One region of the Isoptericola sp. NPDC055063 genome, then DNA from elsewhere that is predicted to be linked to it. Evidence: predicted binding sites of a transcription regulator. Region 1 holds the regulator's gene; each other region holds the start of a gene.

Region 1 (5,710 bases):
CGTGCACCTGGCCGGTGTTGCCGTCCTTGCCGGCGGTCGGGTGGCTGGCGGCGTTCTTCCGCTCCAGCGCCTCCCGGAAGCGCGCCTTCGTGTCCTCGCTGGGCTTGGCCGCCCTGGAGTCGTCCGTCGTCATCACGATCACCTCGTCGTCGTCGGGGTGGACGTGCTCGCACGGCGGACCGCGCAGCACCTGGTGCCGTCCAGCATGCTCCACCCCCGCGCGTCGCGCCAAGGGCATTTCGCCCGGAGCGGGCGAACCCGGCGCCGCGAGGCGGCTCGGGGACCCCGGGAGGGGCCTCGCCTCAGCGCGACGCGTCCCGGCCGGCGACCGCGGGCTCGGCGCCACCCGTCTCGACGTCCTCGTCCTGCCCCGCGTCCTCGGCCCGCGCCTCGCGCTCCGCCCGCAGGGACGTGATCGCGCTCTCGAAGTCCTCCAGGGACTCGAATGACTGGTACACGCTCGCGAATCGCAGGTAGGCGACCTCGTCCAGCTCGCGCAGGGGCCCGAGGATGGCCAGCCCGACCTCGTTCGCCTCGATCTCGGGGCGGCCCGACGCACGCAGCGTCTCCTCGACCCGTTGCGCCAGCAGAGCCAGGTCGTCGGAGCTCACGGGCCGGCCCTGGCACGCCTTGCGCACGCCCGCGACCACCTTGTCGCGGCTGAACGGCTCGGTCACGCCGGAACGCTTGGCGACCGACAGGCTCGCCGTCTCGATCGTGGTGAAGCGGCGCTGGCACGCCGGGCACTGCCGCCGTCGGCGGATCGACGAACCGTCGTCGGAGGTGCGCGAGTCGATGACTCGCGAGTCCTCGTGGCGGCAGAACGGGCAGTGCATCGCTGGTCTCCTGCGCTCGGCTCCGGACCGGCGCCCGGCTGCCCGACAAGGTATGCGGGACGCCGCGCCCGGCGCAAGCAGGGTCCATCCTCGCATCTTCGCGGCGCCGGGTCGTGCCGCGCGCCCTCAGTCCTCGGGCAGGAGCACCACCTGACCGGCCTGCAGCTCCGCCGTCGTGAGGCCGTTCAGCTGGCGGAGGTCCGCGACGACGTCGCGCAGGTCCTCGCCCGAGTCCCGGACCGCGCGGGCGTACTGCCACAGCGTCTCGCCCGGCTGGACCGTGTGGAGCCGGACCTCCACGCCCGACCCGGGAGCGTCCGCCACCGCGCGCTGGCCGACCAGGCCCGCGCCGACGAGGACGAGAAGGACGAGCGCGGCGACCACGACACGCCCGCGTCGCGTGAGCCGGAGGCCGCCGAGCCCGAGGAACCCCGGAGCTTCGGTGGTGCTGGGCGCGTTCTGCATCGTCCTACCTCCGGTTCACGTCGCGTCGCCGCCGGTCGGGCGACTGCCGTCGAACAGCCGTTCGTCGAACACCTGTACGTCGAACGGCTGTACTAGGTGTACCACGTCACGACGACACGGTCGAGGCCTGATCGAACAGATGTTTGATGTCGGGCCGGAACTGGCCTAGAGTGACCAGCAGCGCGATGGAAGGTTTGTCGGATTTCATCGGCCCGTCAGCGGGCCGCGCCCCTGCAGGACGGAGAACGCGATGACCAGCGGACGGGACCACGCCCCGGCGTCCACGACGGTTGCCACGCCGTGGCCGGCGCAGCAGGAGACCCCTGAGGACACGTCGACAGCGGAGACGGCGCTCGCCTCGGTGAGCGAGATCGCCCCGGCGGCCGACCGGCTCACGCCGCGCCAGCGCCGTGTGCTCGAGACGATCCGCCGCTCCGTCGAGGACCGCGGCTACCCCCCGACCATGCGGGAGATCGGCGAGGCCGTGGGTCTCGCCAGCCCCTCGTCCGTCAAGCATCAGCTGACGACGCTGGAGCGCAAGGGCTTCCTGCGCCGTGACCCGAACCGGCCCCGCGCGATCGAGGTCGTCGACCCCGAGGCACCCGCCGCGACCGACGGCGGGACCCCGGCGTTCGCGCCGCGCACCCCGGGGTTCGCCGCCGGCTCGGTCGCGGGCTCCGACGCACAGCCCGCCGAGGCCCCGTCCTACGTCCCGCTCGTGGGCCGGATCGCGGCGGGCGGCCCGATCCTCGCCGAGCAGGTCGTCGAGGACGTCTTCCCGCTCCCCCGCCAGGTCGTGGGCGACGGCGAGCTGTTCCTGCTCAAGGTGGCGGGCGACTCGATGGTCGACGCGGCCATCTGCGACGGCGACTGGGTGGTCGTCCGCAGCCAGCCGGTCGCGGAGAACGGCGAGGTCGTCGCCGCCATGATCGACGGCGAGGCGACGGTCAAGACGTTCAAGCAGTCCGGCGGGCACACGTGGCTCATGCCGCAGAATGCCGCCTACTCCCCCATCCCGGGCGACGACGCCCAGGTGCTCGGCCGGGTGGTGGCCGTGCTCCGCAGCCTCTGAGCGCGACGCCGCACCCCGACGGCGCGACGAACCCCCGGCCCGTGCGGGCCGGGGGTTAGTCGCGTCAGGGCCGCGTCGCGGGTCAGAACCCGAGCCGGCGCTGCACCTCGCGCATGCCCTCGGCCGACGCCCGCAGGCCGGCGACCTCGTCGTCGGACAGCGGGGTGTCGATCGTCTCCGCCACGCCGCGCCGGTCCACCAGGGACGGCACCGAGAGGCAGACGTCGCTGATGCCGTAGAAGCCGTCCAGGCGGGACGACACGTTCATCACGCGGTGCTCGTCGTTCAGGACCGCCTCGATGATGCGGGTGGCTGCCAGGCCCACGGCGTAGTTGGTGGCCCCCTTGCCGGCGATGACCCGGTAGGCCGACTCCACGACGTCCGTGGCGATCCGGTGCCGGGCGGGCTCGTCGAGCGGCGGCCGACCACGGAAGGGGCGCCAGTCCAGCAGCGGCACCCCGGCGATCGTCGCCGAGCTCCACAGCACGATCTCCGAGTCGCCGTGCTCGCCCGCGATGTTCGCGTGCACGTTGCCGACCGCGACCCCGCAGTGGCGGGCGAGCGCGTCGCGCAGCCGGGAGGAGTCCAGGACCGTGCCGCTGCCGAACACCCGCTCGGCCGGCAGGCCGCTGATCTCCTGCGCCGCGTACGTCACCACGTCGACGGGGTTGGTCACCATGAGGTAGATCGCGTCCGGCGCGACCTCCAGCAGCCGCGGCAGGATCGTGCGGGTGAGGCCCACCGTCGCCTCGGCCAGGTCCAGGCGACTCTGGCCCGGCTTCTGCTTGGCGCCGGCGGTGACGGCCACGACGTCGGCTCCGCGGCACACCTCGACGTCGTCGGAGCCTTCGATCTCCGCCTGCGGGATGAACATGCTCCCGTGCCTCAGGTCGAGGACCTCGGCCTCGACCTTGGCGCGGTTGACGTCCATCAGGGCGATGGAGCGTGCCGCCCCTCGGGCGAGCGCTGCGTACGCGAGGGTGGAGCCCACCGCGCCGGCGCCGACGATCGCGAGCTTGGTCGTGCTGCGTGTGCCGTCCACGCGCCCAGGCTAGGTGTCCAGCCGCCGCAGCGCAGCACGGACCAGCTCGCCGTCGGTCGTGGGCCAGAAGTCTGGCATCGACCGCGTCAGGAACGACCCGTAGCGGGCCGTCGCGAGGCGCGGGTCGAGGACCGCGACCACGCCGCGATCGTCCCCCGTGCGCACGAGGCGTCCCGCCCCCTGGGCCAGCAGGAGGGCGGCGTGCGTGGCCGAGACCTGCATGAACCCGTTCCCGCCCGCCTGCTCGACCGAGCGGGCCCGCGCGGCCTTCACCGGATCGTCGGGGCGCGGGAACGGGATCCGGTCGACGAGCACGAGCTGGCAGCTGGGCCCGGGGACGTCCACGCCCTGCCAGAGCGAGAGGGTGCCGAAGAGGCACGTGGCCGGGTCGTCCGCGAACGCCTTCACGAGGGTGGGCAGCTGGTCGTCGCCCTGGCACAGGATCGGCACGTCGAGCCGCTCGCGCATCGCCTCGGCCGCCGCGACCGCCGCGCGCCGGGACGAGAACAGCCCGAGGGTGCGGCCGCCGGCCGCCTTGACGAGCCCCGCGATCTCGTCGAGCTGCGCGTCGGTGGTCGGCTCGCGGCCCGGGGCGGGCAGATGGCGGGCCACGTAGAGGATCCCCTGGCGCGGGTAGTCGAAGGGGCTGCCCACGTCGAGGCCCGTCCAGTCCGGTGTCTCGCCCGTGCCGCCCGACCCCGCGAGGCCCAGGGACCGCGCCACCGGGTCGAAGGTGCCGCCGAGGGCGAGGGTCGCGGAGGTGAAGACGCCCGTGGCCTCCCCGAGCAGGTGGGTGCGGATGAGGCCCGCCACCGCCAGCGGCGCTGCGTGCAGCCGGGTGACGCCGTCCCCGGCCCAGGGCGCGTTCTCGGGCGGCCGGGAGCACCACAGGACGTCGGCCGTCGTGTCCTGGGCCGCCATGCGCTCCGCGACCTCGAAGAGCTGCAGCACGGCGGACTGCGCCATCTTCATCCCCGCGTCCGGCGCTGACTGGCCCTTGGACTCGCCTGCGGGCTTGAGCCGGGTGAGGAGCTCGCGTGCGGCATCGCGCACGGCGGCGACGGCGGCGCGCAGCTCGTCGGGCAGGCCCAGGGGGAAGCGCTCCGCCGGGGCCGTGGCGAGCAGCGTGCCGAGCTGCTGGGACGCCGCGTCGAGCGCCGAGGTCTCGGTGCCCCCGTGGCGGCGCGCGAGGCGCGCGGCGTGCTCCACGACGGTCAGGGACAGGTCCACGGTGGCGGCCGCGGTGACCCGCTCCGCCAGCTCGTGGGCCTCGTCGACGACGACGGCGTCGTGCTCGGGCAGGACACCCGGGCTGCCGGAGACCGCGATGCCGAGCATGGCGTGGTTCGTGACGACGACGTCCGCCTCGCGCGCCGCCGCACGGGCGTGCTCGGGGAAGCACTCCGTGAGCAGCGGGCACCGCTGGCCCAGGCACTCCAGGGCCGTGACCGAGACCTGTCTCCAGGCCCGGTCCGGGACGCCGGGGACGAGATCGTCGCGGTCGCCGGTGTCGGTCTCGTCCGCCCAGGCGTGCAGGCGGCGCACGTGGTCGGCGAGGCTGGCGGCGTCGTCGCGACCGCCCCGGCCGCGCGCGCCTGTGGGCGCAGGGTGCTGCTCCGCGCCGGCACCCTCGCCGGGGCCGGGATCGGCGGGCAGGTCGAACAGGGTGGCGCCCTCGACCGGGTACCCGCCGGTGACCTTGTGCTTGCACAGGTAGTTGTGCCAACCCTTGAGCAGCGCCACCTTGGGCGCGCGGGGCAGCTTCGGGCCGACCGCCTCGGCGACGAGGGGCAGGTCGCGCGTCACGACCTGGCGCTGGAGCGCCAGGGTGGCCGTCGAGACGATGACGCGCTTGCCGTCGACGACGGCGTGGCGCACGGCGGGCACCAGGTAGGCGAGCGACTTGCCGGTGCCGGTCCCGGCCTGGACGAGCAGGTGCCGGCCTTGCTCGACGGACTCCGCGACGGCCGCCGCCATCTGGTGCTGCCCGTCGCGCCGGCCGCCGCCGAGCGCCCCCACCGCCAGGTCGAGGAGCTGCTGGGCGTCGGGGGTGTCGGCGGAGGTCACCCGACGATCCTAGGGCGGGCCACCGACCGACCGACGCCGTGCGCCGACGACGGTGGACGGCCGCGGACGCGCCCGAAGGGGCCGCCCGCGGCCGGACGTTCAGCCCGCGACGGCGACGTGCCGCAGCTCCGCCGCCAGGCTCTCGTCGACGCGGCCGCGCAGGCGCGTGCCCTCGGCGAGGTGCTCCTCCGCGACGGAGCCGCCGGTCTCGTGCGCGCGGTGCACGAG
Region 2 (5,710 bases), on a different contig from region 1:
AGGAGCGACACGGACAGCACGGTGGCGGTCGGGTCGGCCTTGCCCTGCCCGGCGATGTCCGGGGCGGAGCCGTGCACCGGCTCGAACATCGAGGGCGCGGTGCGGTCCGGGTTGATGTTCGCCGACGCGGCGAGGCCGATGCCGCCGGTGATCGCGGCGGCCTGGTCCGTGAGGATGTCGCCGAACAGGTTGTCGGTGACGATCACGTCGAACCGCGACGGGTTGGTCGTGAGGAAGATCGTGGCGGCGTCGACGTGCAGGTAGTCCGTCGTGACGTCGGGGAACTCCGCGTTGACGGCCTCGACCGTGCGGCGCCACAGGTGCCCGGCGTGCACGAGCACGTTGTGCTTGTGCACCAGCGTCAGGTGCTTGCGGGGGCGGGCCTGGGCGCGGGCGAAGGCGTCGCGCACGACGCGCTCGACGCCGAACGCGGTGTTCACGGACACCTCGGTCGCGATCTCGTGCGGGGTGCCGACGCGCAGCGCGCCGCCGTTGCCCACGTAGGGGCCCTCGGTGCCCTCGCGCACGACGACGAAGTCCACCTCGCCGGGGTTCGCCAGCGGGCTGGTCACCCCCGGGTACAGCTTGCCGGGGCGCAGGTTCACGTAGTGGTCCAGCGAGAAGCGGAGCTTGAGCAGCAGACCGCGCTCGAGGACGCCCGACGGCACGCTCGGGTCGCCGATGGCGCCCAGCAGGATCGCGTCGTGGCCCTTGATGGCCTCGAGATCGGCGTCCGTCAGGGTCTCGCCGGTCGCGTGCCACCGGCGCGCGCCCAGGTCGAACTCAGTAGTGGAGACCTTGACGTCGGCCCCGGAGACCGCCGCCTCGAGGACCGCGAGGCCCTGCTCCACGACTTCGGTCCCGATGCCGTCGCCGGCCACCACTGCCAGGTCGATGCTCCGCGTCATGGGGCCGAGCCTAAGCCCGCCGAATCATGATGCGGACAGAAATCTCACTCCTCGGACGGTCGAGGTCGTGACCTCGCAGGTCACGAACGGCGGTCGACAAATCTCTTGGCCCGCACGCCCGAGCCGCCCACGATCGCCGCATGACCTCGGACGACGACCTCCGGCCGTACTTCGACGCGGCTGCCGCGAACGTGACGCGGGCGACCTCGACCGCGCGGGGGACCTTCGCCGACCTGCCGGGCCTGGCTGGGCTGGCGCGCGCCGCCACCGACGCCGGGTTCCGGGTGCTGCACGCCGCCACGTCCACCGTCGCGGAGTGGGCGACTTCGAGTCCGACTGGCGCGCCGGCATCGAACGCCTCCGCACGCCCGGCTCCCGCGCCTTCGCCGCCCCGCGGCGCGAGGAGCACCTGGGCGGCTACCGCGGCGTGGTCGGCTTCGCCTGGCTGATCCTCACCCCGGCGTCACCGTCCTCGCTCCCACGTGTGCGCCGGTCAGCGGACGTGCCGGACCTCGGCGAGACCCAGCCGCTCGTCGACGAACCGCGCGCCGTCGGGCACGAACCCGTTGCGTTCGTAGAACCGCCGCGCCCGCGGGTTCTGCTCCGCGACCCAGAGCTGCGCGGGCACCCCGGGCGGCACGACGGCGTCCAGCAGCGCCTGGCCGGCGCCCGTCCCGTGATGCTCGCCGAGGACGTAGAGCGACCACAGCTCGCGACCCCGGACGGGCTGGTGGGTTCCCACCTCTCTCGCGGCGCCCGCGATGGCGAACCCCACGACGCGCCCACCGGACTCCGCCACGGTCACGGGCATCTCGCCGATCCGTCGCGGCCAGGACGCCATCCGCCGTTCCAAGGTGTCGGCTTCCCAGTGCTCCGCCGGGAGCAGGCCGCTGTACGTCTCCACCCATGACGCGTGATGGACGAACGCGCACCCTGACGCGTCGCCGGGGGTGGCCTGGCGGAGGACGACGGGCGTCGGCGATGCGGCGGGCATCGCCCCATCCTGCCCCCTGGGCGGGCACCATTCTGCCGACCTGCCAGCACCAACCCGCTCGCGTCGTGTCGGCGGCCTCGGTTGTCCACAGATTGCAGGGAAGGTCTAGAACAGGTGTTCGAACGTCGCTAGGCTGAGGGCATGACGACGACGCTCCCCGACTCCGCGACCGGCACCTCCGCCGGCACGCCTGCGGGTCGTGCGAGCGAGCCGGTGGACCTGAACGCGGCGGCGGAGCGGCTCGCCGCGATGCCACGGTCGTGGACCCCGTCGATCAGCGAGCTACTCGAGGAAGAAGCACCACCCCAGCAAGCAACAGCGCCGTCGCACCACCCGACCCTGGCGGACCTGGACCGGGTGCTCGACCAGCTCGCCGAGAACGACGCCGAGATCGCGACCCTGCACGCCGAGCGCGCAGTCCTGCTCGCACAAGCCATGAGCCTGGCCGAGGCCCTGGAGTCCGACCTTCTGGACCCCGCCGACCCCACCGCCCGCCGGGCCCCCTCCGCCCGGCGGCTCGAGCTCGCCAGACGCGCCGTCACCACCGAGATCGCCACCACCCTGCACCAGGGAGAACACGCCACCGGCACGCTGGTCGACCACGCCGTGACCTTGACCGTCAAGGCCCCCGCGACCCTGACCGCCCTGCACCAGGGCCGCCTGTCCTGGGCGCACGCCACCGCCATCACCAAGCACGTCGCCGACCTCGATCCCAGTGCCGCCGCACACGTCGAGCACGCCGTCCTGACAGCCGTGATCAAGCCCGACGACGCCCCCGGCACCACCACGGGCACGGTCACCTGCACGCCCACCCAGGTCGCCCGCCGCGCCCGCCGAGCCCGCGAGACCGCCCACCCCACCCCGCTCGACGTCCGCCACCACGAGGCCGCCCAACACCGCACCGTCTTCCTCGACGACGACCACGACGGCATGTCCTGGCTCGTCGCCCACCTCCCCGCACCCCTCGCGCACGCCGCCTACGACCGCCTCACCCGCACCGCCCGCCACCTCATCACCAACAACGCCACCAGCAGCGACGCCGGCCGAGCCGGTGGCACAAGCGGCGCAGGCAGCACGGGCAGCGCACGCGGCATGGGCAGTGGCCGCACCCTCGCCCAAGCCCGCGCCGACACCCTCACCGCCCTCCTGCTGGACGACGGCACCCTCGAGACAAGCACCGTCAAGACCAGCACCTCCGCGACGTGCACCCCTGACACGCGCACCCCTGAGACGGGCAGCGCCGAGACGGGCACCGACGACGACCCGGACTCACAGGTCGCGCACGAGCACGAGCACGAGCGGGCCACGCTGGCGGCCCTGGCCCGCTCCATCCGCCCCCAGGTCACGGTCACCGTCCCGGTCCTGACGCTGCTCGGCATCACGGATGTTCCGGCCACGATGAACGGGCACATCCCCATCGACCCCGACACCGCCCAACACCTCACCGCCCTCGCCCCCACCCTGCGGCGGATCCTGACCCACCCCGAGACCGGCACCGTCCTGTCCGTCGGCCGCACCACCTACACCACCCCCGCCGACCTCAAGAACCTCGTCCGCCACCGCGACACCACCTGCCGCTTCCCCGGCTGCACCCACCCCGCCACCCAGTCCGACCTCGACCACACCACCCCCTGGGCCACCGGCGGCACCACCAACGCCACCAACCTCGCCGCACTCTGCCGCCGACACCACGTCCTGAAACATCAAACGACATGGCAGGTCAGACAGACCGATCCGGCCAAGCCCGTCGACGAAAGAACACGCCCAGAACCCACCGACTGGGGCGGCACCCTCGAATGGACCTCCCCCACCGGACGCCGCCACACCACCGCGCCCGAGCCCATCGACACCACACGACACCGGCGTACGCCCACGGGCCCGGTGATCCCCTGCCCGGAGATTCCCGGCCATGAGATTCCAGGCCATGAAGTTCCAGGCCACGGTGCACCGGCCAGCAAGGCACCGCGCAGGGACGGTCCCGGACACGAGACGCTCGACGACCCACCGAGGGGTGACCCGCCGTTCTGATGCCACGACCTGATGCCACGACGCGCCACCACCTCGCGGCGCCGCCCGGCACTCCGGCAGCTCCGTCAGTTTCGTCCTGTGCCGCTACCCGGCCGGTCGTCGGTGTCGGGCGTCGCGTCAGGCGCGGAACAGCACCTTGAACCGCTCGCACACCACTGGCATCGCCGGGTCGAACTCGCGCTCGATCTGCTCGAGCGTGCGGCGCCAGTAGCGCTCGTGCCCTGCCCGCCAGTCGGCGAGGGAACGGTCGCCCTCGCCCTCGGCTGCGGCGTGCTCGACGGTCACCTCGTCGAACGGCACCGTGTCGACCTGGGTGGTCTTGATGAGGAGGCGGGGTGCGCCCGTGCCGTCGAGCACGATCGACAGGTCGCCCTTGCGCGGCAGCGGCTCGTCCGCCGCCTCGTACTCCCACGCGGCCGCGGCGGTCCCGGTCTTCACCCCGTCGAGGACGAGCTGGAGCAGCTCGTCGGCCAGCTCGGGCGAGTCCCCGAACGACCAGGCCGGCGGCGGCACGACGTTCTCGGACCGCTCGCCCACCGCACCGCCGTGGCTGGTGCGGCCGGCGCTGGGCCGCGCGACGTCCCAGAACTGCGTGATGCGGTCAGCCTGCTCGGCGTCGGTCAGCGCCGGGTTCGCGTCGTCGGTCATGCCGGCCATCCTGCCAGGCCGCGGCGCCCTGGACCCCTGTGACATGGCACGATGCCCGGATGTTCACGCGCGTCGCCGCCTACGCCCTCGTCGTCGAGGACGACCGGATCCTGCTCCCCCACTGGTCCGCCGGTACCGGTTCAGGCTGGACGATGCCCGGCGGAGGCATCGACCCCGGCGAGCACCCGGAGGACGCGGTGGTGCGCGAGCTGCGCGAGGAGACGGGGTACGACGTCGCCCTCGACGGCCTGCTCGGCGTCGACAGCATCGTCATCCCCGCCGACCGCCGGATCGCGCTCGACGGCGTCACCCCCGCCGAGCCGATGCACGGCATCCGCATCGTGTACCGCGCGCACGTCGTCGGCGGCGAGCTCACCGTCGAGGCCGACGGCAGCACCGACGACGTCGCCTGGCACCGGCTGTCCGACGTCGACGCCCTCGACCGGGTGGGCCTCGTCGACGTCGTCCGCGGCTGGGCGGGCCTGCTCGACTGAGCCACAAGAAATTCTCCGGACGCACGTGCGGCCGCCGACCGGGGATCACCCGGGCGGCGGCCGCGCGCGTCGCTGCTGACGGTGTGGGTCAGCGAGCGGCGCTGCCCTCCGTGTAGTCGGAGTCAGCGGGCTTGATCCACGAGAACATCTTCCGGAGCTCGCGCCCGGTGGTCTCGATCGGGTGCGCCTCGCCCTTCTCGCGCAGCGCGGTGAACTCGGGCGCGCCCGCGTCCTGGTCCGCGATGAAGCGCTCGGCGAAGGCGCCGTTCTGGATGTCCGCGAGGACGGCCTTCATGTTCTCCTTGACGTGCGGGTCGATGACGCGCGGGCCGGAGACGTAGTCGCCGTACTCGGCCGTGTCGGAGACGGACCAGCGCTGCTTGGCGATGCCGCCCTCGACCATGAGGTCGACGATCAGCTTCAGCTCGTGCAGCACCTCGAAGTACGCGACCTCGGGCTGGTAGCCCGCCTCGGTCAGCGTCTCGAAGCCGTACTGGACCAGCTGCGAGGCGCCGCCGCACAGCACGGCCTGCTCGCCGAAGAGGTCGGTCTCGGTCTCCTCGGTGAACGTGGTCTTGATGCCGCCGGCGCGCAGGCCGCCGATGCCCTTCGCGTAGGACAGGGCGAGCGCCCAGGCG
Region 3 (5,710 bases), on a different contig from region 1:
GTTGATCGACTCGTCGATCGTCTCCGACGTCACCTGCGACCCGTCCGTGGTGTCGGCCTTGAGGATCAGCTGCGTGCCGCCCTGCAGGTCGAGCGCCAGGCCCGGGGCCCAGCTCGCGCCGTCCGGGTTGGAGTCGGACTTGGCGTCCCAGAAGACGCCGGCGCCGAGGGCGAGGAACGGCAGGACGATCGTCAGGATCGTGAAGACCACGAGGGTGCGCGCCGGACGCGACCGCTTCGTGCGTGAGTTCGCCAACTTCTGTCTCTTCCCGTCTGCGCGCCGCCGGTGGGTCGGCGCGTGATGGCGCCGGCCGGGATCACCCCGACCGGCGCGTCGTCAGGCCGACGGGCGCGAGCGCCCGCCGTCCCATGTCGCTGGTGCTGTCACTTCGTGGTGCCGGTCTCGCCCTCGTCGCGACGCTGCTGCTCCCGGTACTCCCGCTGGGCGGTGTCCAGGCTCGACAGGTCGTCGGGGACGTCGATGTGACCGTCGCCGGAGGTGATCGTACCGGTCGCGGTGGGGTCGGTTGTGACGTCGGTCTCGTCGCCGGCCTCGGTGGCGTCCTCGACCGGCGTGTCGACACGCTTGGCGATCGCCGCACGGAGCCAGCGGGTCTGCGTCCCGGGGCTCGACTCGATGGTGACGGTGTCGTTGCTCTCGTCGATCTCCACCACGGTGCCGAAGAGGCCGGAGCCGGTCATGACCTCCTGGCCCGGGGCGAGCTGCGACCGGAACTCCTGCTGCGCACGCTGCTGCTTGCGCGACCGCGAGCTCATGAAGAACATGAGGCCGGCGAGGACCACGAAGAGAATGATGATGGAGAAGTCCACGGAGCGTCCTTGTCTGTCGCTGCCCGGCCGTCGCTGCTCGACAGGCGGGCGTCGGGGCGCGCCGGTCGGCACGCCGGGCACAGCTCCGCGTCTGCTCGCGAACCTGTGCGTACGGGCCCCAACGAGCACGGCACCCGTCGAGTTCCGGCCCGGACCGTCGGCGGGCCGGGCAGCACCAGTCTAGGTGCTCGGCTCGCCGCTCTCGGCGGCCTCGTCGAAGAGGGTGCCGCCGAGCGGGGCGCCCCACGCCCCGAGCGGCGGCTCGAGGCCGAGGTGCTCCCAGGCCGCGGGCGTCGCGACGCGCCCGCGCGGGGTGCGGCCGAGCAGCCCCTCGCGCACCAGGTACGGCTCCGCGACGGTCTCGACGGTGTCGGGCTCCTCGCCGACGGTCATCGCGAGGGTGCTGAGGCCGACGGGCCCGCCGCCGAACCGGCGGCAGACGGCGTCGAGGACGGAGCGGTCGAGCCGGTCGAGGCCGATCGGGTCCACCTCGTACACCTCGAGCGCGGCGCGGGCGGCACGCAGGTCCAGCCGACCGTCGCCGCGGACCTGCGCCCAGTCGCGCACGCGGCGCAGCAGCCGGTTGGCGATGCGGGGCGTGCCCCGCGAGCGGCCGGCGATCTCGTGCGCGGCCGCGTGCTGCAGGTCGACGCCCAGCAGGCCGGCCGAGCGCAGGATGACGCGCTCCAGCTCGGCGGCGTCGTAGAAGTCGAGGTGGCCGGTGAAGCCGAACCGGTCGCGCAGGGGCGCCGGGAGCAGCCCGGAACGGGTGGTGGCGCCGACCACGGTGAACGGCGGCAGCGCCAGCGGGATCGCGCTGGCCCCGGCGCCCTTGCCGACGACGACGTCGACGCGGAAGTCCTCCATCGCGACGTACAGCAGCTCCTCGGCGGGCCGCGCGAGCCGGTGGATCTCGTCGATGAAGAGCACCTCGCCCTCCTCGAGCGAGGACAGGACGGCGGCCAGGTCGCCCGCGTGCTGGATGGCCGGACCGCTGGTGACGCGCAGGGACGTGCCGAGCTCGGCCGCGATGATCATGGCCAGCGTCGTCTTGCCGAGCCCGGGCGGGCCGGACAGCAGCACGTGGTCGGGCGAGGCCTCGCGGGCCAGGGCGGCCTGCAGGACGAGGGAGAGCTGGTCGCGCACCACCCGCTGGCCGACGAACTCGTCGAGCCTCTTGGGCCGCAGGGCCGCCTCGGCCGCGCGCTCGACGTCGTCGGCCGAGGAGGTGACGAGCCGCTCGCCGCCGTACTCCGGCTCCAGCGGCTCAGCCACGTCGCCCGCCCAGGGAGCGCAACGCCGCCCGCAGCGTCGCCGCCACATCGATCGGGCCGCCGCTCGGGACGTCGTCGCCGACGTCCGCGAGAACGCGATCGACGGTCTCCTGCGCGACCTTCGCCGCCCAGCCCAGGCCGACGAGCGCCTCGACGACCTGGTCGCGCGCGGGGTCGCCGGCCGCGAGCGGCGGCGCCTCGGGCACCGGGGCGCCCGCCTCGGCGGAGGTCGGGGCGCCGAGCTTGCCGGACAGCTCGAGGACGAGGCGCTGGGCGCTCTTGGGCCCGACGCCGGGGATGCGGCGCAGCGCCGCGAGGTCCTCGCTCGCGACGGCGCGGCGCAGCGCGTCGGGCGTGAGCACGGCCAGCATGGCGAGCGCGATGCGCGGGCCGACGCCCGAGACCGACTGCGCCGTCTCGAAGACCTCGCGCTCGTCCGCCTCGGCGAAGCCGAACACGGTCATCGAGTCCTCGCGGACGACGAGCGTGGTGTGCAGCTGGGCGCGCTCCCCCACCCGGAGCCCCGCCAGGGTCCCGGGGGTGGCGTGGACGAGGTACCCGACCCCGCCGACGTCGAGCACGGCCCGCTCGAGCGTCACGTGCGTGACCGTGCCGGTCAGGGAGGCGATCACCGTGGTCCTTCCGTCGAGCTGGCCAATCGTCGAACACCCGTACGAGGCGTCACTGTAACAACCGGCGCCGACGCTCCGGACGCGACACCCGGACGCGACACGGTGAGCACGCCGCGGCCGCCGTCACCGGGCCGTGCGGGACGGGGCCCCGCGGTGCGACCCGGTGCGCGCCGAGCGCTCCGCCGCGGCCCAGGCGCGCTGCGCGGGCGTGAGCTCGTGGCGCTCCCCGCCCTGGAGCGCGCCGGAGGGTCGCCAGAGGTGCGTGACGGCGAGGGCGAGGGCGTCCGCGGCGTCGGCGGGGCGCGGCAGCTCGTCGAGCCCGAGGATGCGCGCGATCATCCGCTGCACCTGTTCCTTGCCCGCCCGCCCGGACCCGGTGACGGCGGCCTTCACCTCGCTGGGGGTGTGCATCGCGACGGGCACCCCCCGCTTCGCGGCGGCGACCATCGCCAGGCCGGCGACCTGCGCGGTGCCCATCACGGTGCTGCGGTTGTTCTGCGCGAACACGCGCTCCACAGCCACGACGTCGGGCACGGTGCGCTCGAGCCACGCGTCGAGCCCCTCGGCGATGCACAGCAGCCGCAGGTCCACGCTCAGCTCGGGCTCGCTGCGCACGACCCCAACGTCGACCATCCGGGCCCTGCGTCCCGGCAACGAGTCGACGACGCCGACCCCGCACCGGGTCAGCCCCGGATCCACCCCCAGCACTCGCACGCGGTCACCATCTCACGCACGGCGGACACCCCCGCGCAGGCGCGACGACAGCCCCGCACGGGACACGGCTCACGCCCCCTGCCCCCACCCACCACGAGGAATGATCCGAGGTCGCGGGCCCGGAGGCCACGCACGAACGCGGACGGGCGGGGTGGGACGTGTCGCGAGGCTGGCCGGGCCTGGCGGGAGGCCGCGAGGAACGAGCGGCCGGATGGCGCGCCTCGCGACACGTCCCAGCCCGCCCGGCCGCCCCGACCGAGAGCCTCCGGCCCGGCACGACGAAAGGATCAGTCCTCGTCCAGCGCCGCCATGACCTCGTCCGAGGCGTCGAAGTTCGCGTAGACGTTCTGGACGTCGTCGCTGTCCTCGAGCGCGTCGATGAGGCGCATGATCTTGCGCGCGCCCTCGACGTCGACCTCGACCTCCATGGACGGGTGCCAGATGGAGTCGGCGGAGTCGTACTCGATGCCCGCCTCCTGGATGGCGGTGCGCACGGCGACGAGGTCGGTGGCCTCGGAGAGCACCTCGATGACGTCGCCCTCGTCGCTGACCTCCTCCGCGCCGGCGTCGAGGGCGGCGAGCATGACGTCGTCCTCGGTGACGCCGTCGGCCTTGGGCACGACGACGAGGCCCTTGCGGGAGAACAGGTAGGACACGGAGCCCGGGTCGGCCAGGTTGCCGCCGTTGCGGCTGAACGCGAGGCGGACCTCGGAGGCGGCGCGGTTCTTGTTGTCCGTGAGGCACTCGACGAGGACGGCAATGCCGTTCGCGCCGTAGCCCTCGTACATGATCGTCTGGTAGTCGACGGCGTCGGCGCCCTCGCCGGACCCGCGCTTGAGGGCGCGGTCGATGTTGTCGTTGGGGACCGACGACTTCTTCGCCTTCTGGATGGCGTCGAACAGGGTCGGGTTACCGGCGGGGTCGCCGCCTCCGGTGCGCGCGGCGACCTCGATGTTCTTGATCAGCTTGGCGAAGAGCTTGCCACGCTTGGCATCGATCGCGGCCTTCTTGTGCTTGGTCGTGGCCCACTTGGAGTGACCTGACATGCGCTCCCTAACTCCTTCGCGATGCTTGGACGAGCCGGACGAACAGCCCGTGCACACGTGCGTCCCCCGTGATCTCCGGGTGGAACGCGGTGGCGAGCAGCCGTCCCTGACGTGCTGCGACGATCTTACCGGCGGCGGGCCCGACCGTGGAGCCGTCCGCCCAGCTGTCGGGGATCCGGGCGAGGACCTCCACCTGCGGGCCGGCCTCCTCGACCCACGGCGCGCGGATGAACGCGGTGCGCACGGGTCGCCCGCCGGGGGCGTCGGAGACTCCCGCGACCTGCAGGTCCGCCTCGAACGAGTCGACCTGGCGGCCGAAGGCGTTGCGCCGCACGAGGACGTCCATCCCACCGAGGGTGCGCTGGTCGGCGGTGCCGCCCTCGATGCGGTCGGCGAGCAGGATCATGCCGGCGCACGAGCCGAACACGGGGAGCCCCTCGCCGATGAGGCGGCGCAGGGGGTCGGCGAGCTCGAAGAGGCGCAGCAGCTTGTCGATGGTGGTCGACTCTCCCCCGGGCAGCACGAGCCCGTCGACGGCGTCGAGCTCGGACGGGCGGCGGACGCTGACGGCGCGCGCGCCCGCCTGCTCGAGGGCGGCGGCGTGCTCGCGCACGTCGCCCTGGAGGGCGAGCACGCCGACGGTGGGCCGGCCCGTGCCCGACGACGGGGACGGCATGGGGACGTGGGTCGTCACCGCGGGAGCTCCTCGGGGTCGGACGGCTCGTCGTCGTGCTGCGTGCCGAGGTGGACCACGGTGCCGTCCCACCCGCGGGCCAGCGCGTCGACGACGTCCGGCAGGCTGGTCGGGAAGACCTCGCGCGTCTCGGAGCGCAGCTCCGCGGTGGTCAGCCAGCGCATCTCGTCGAGCACGTCGCGCTCCTCGGGGGTCCATCCGTCGGCGGTGGGCTCGTGGCCGCCGGCGACGCGCGCCAGGAAGAAGACCTCCTGCTGGCGGCACGTCTCGGCGAAGAAGTGGAAGAAGGCGTCCCGCGTGAGCACGGGGCCCACGAGGTCGGCGGGCGCGAGGTCGAGCCCCGCCTCCTCGCGCAGCTCGCGCAGGGCGGCGTCCACCTCGCTCTCGCCGGCGTCGATGCCGCCGCCGACAGTGAACCACCACGACCGTTCGGGCTGGTCGGCGTCGTGCCCACGCACCAGGAGGACCCGGTCCGCGCCGTCGAGCACGATGACGCGGGCGGCGCGGCGTTGCCGCAGCC

Evidence for each region. The regulator LexA, encoded in region 1, represses DNA repair genes until DNA is damaged. The targets are predictions, from matches to a motif close to TCGAACANNTGTTCGA.
Region 2: a site for LexA is predicted at 2,009-2,024, ahead of ACWF41_RS13360 (HNH endonuclease signature motif containing protein). Genes of this name have one in related genera too.
Region 3: a site for LexA is predicted at 2,766-2,781, ahead of ruvA (Holliday junction branch migration protein RuvA). Genes of this name have one in related genera too.

The regions. Positions count from the first base shown of each region.
Region 1 covers NZ_JBSGUW010000006.1:259,929-265,638, reverse strand. The annotation lists gene ACWF41_RS09785 (DUF5302 domain-containing protein) at 1-133, opposite strand, end outside; gene nrdR (transcriptional regulator NrdR) at 303-836, opposite strand; gene ACWF41_RS09775 (LysM peptidoglycan-binding domain-containing protein) at 963-1,301, opposite strand; gene lexA (transcriptional repressor LexA) at 1,552-2,373, shown strand; gene ACWF41_RS09765 (L-lactate dehydrogenase) at 2,456-3,415, opposite strand; gene ACWF41_RS09760 (ATP-dependent DNA helicase) at 3,425-5,482, opposite strand; gene hflX (GTPase HflX) at 5,582-5,710, opposite strand, start outside.
Region 2 covers NZ_JBSGUW010000010.1:39,833-45,542, reverse strand. The annotation lists gene ACWF41_RS13370 (3-isopropylmalate dehydrogenase) at 1-908, opposite strand, end outside; gene ACWF41_RS13365 (GNAT family N-acetyltransferase) at 1,402-1,902, opposite strand; gene ACWF41_RS13360 (HNH endonuclease signature motif containing protein) at 2,044-3,930, shown strand; gene ACWF41_RS13355 (ASCH domain-containing protein) at 4,048-4,578, opposite strand; gene ACWF41_RS13350 (NUDIX hydrolase) at 4,638-5,072, shown strand; gene ilvC (ketol-acid reductoisomerase) at 5,161-5,710, opposite strand, start outside.
Region 3 covers NZ_JBSGUW010000003.1:352,911-358,620, reverse strand. The annotation lists gene secD (protein translocase subunit SecD) at 1-255, opposite strand, end outside; gene yajC (preprotein translocase subunit YajC) at 384-830, opposite strand; gene ruvB (Holliday junction branch migration DNA helicase RuvB) at 1,011-2,153, opposite strand; gene ruvA (Holliday junction branch migration protein RuvA) at 2,098-2,736, opposite strand; gene ruvC (crossover junction endodeoxyribonuclease RuvC) at 2,860-3,450, opposite strand; gene ACWF41_RS05665 (YebC/PmpR family DNA-binding transcriptional regulator) at 3,738-4,496, opposite strand; gene pdxT (pyridoxal 5'-phosphate synthase glutaminase subunit PdxT) at 4,504-5,172, opposite strand; gene ACWF41_RS05655 (NUDIX hydrolase) at 5,187-5,710, opposite strand, start outside.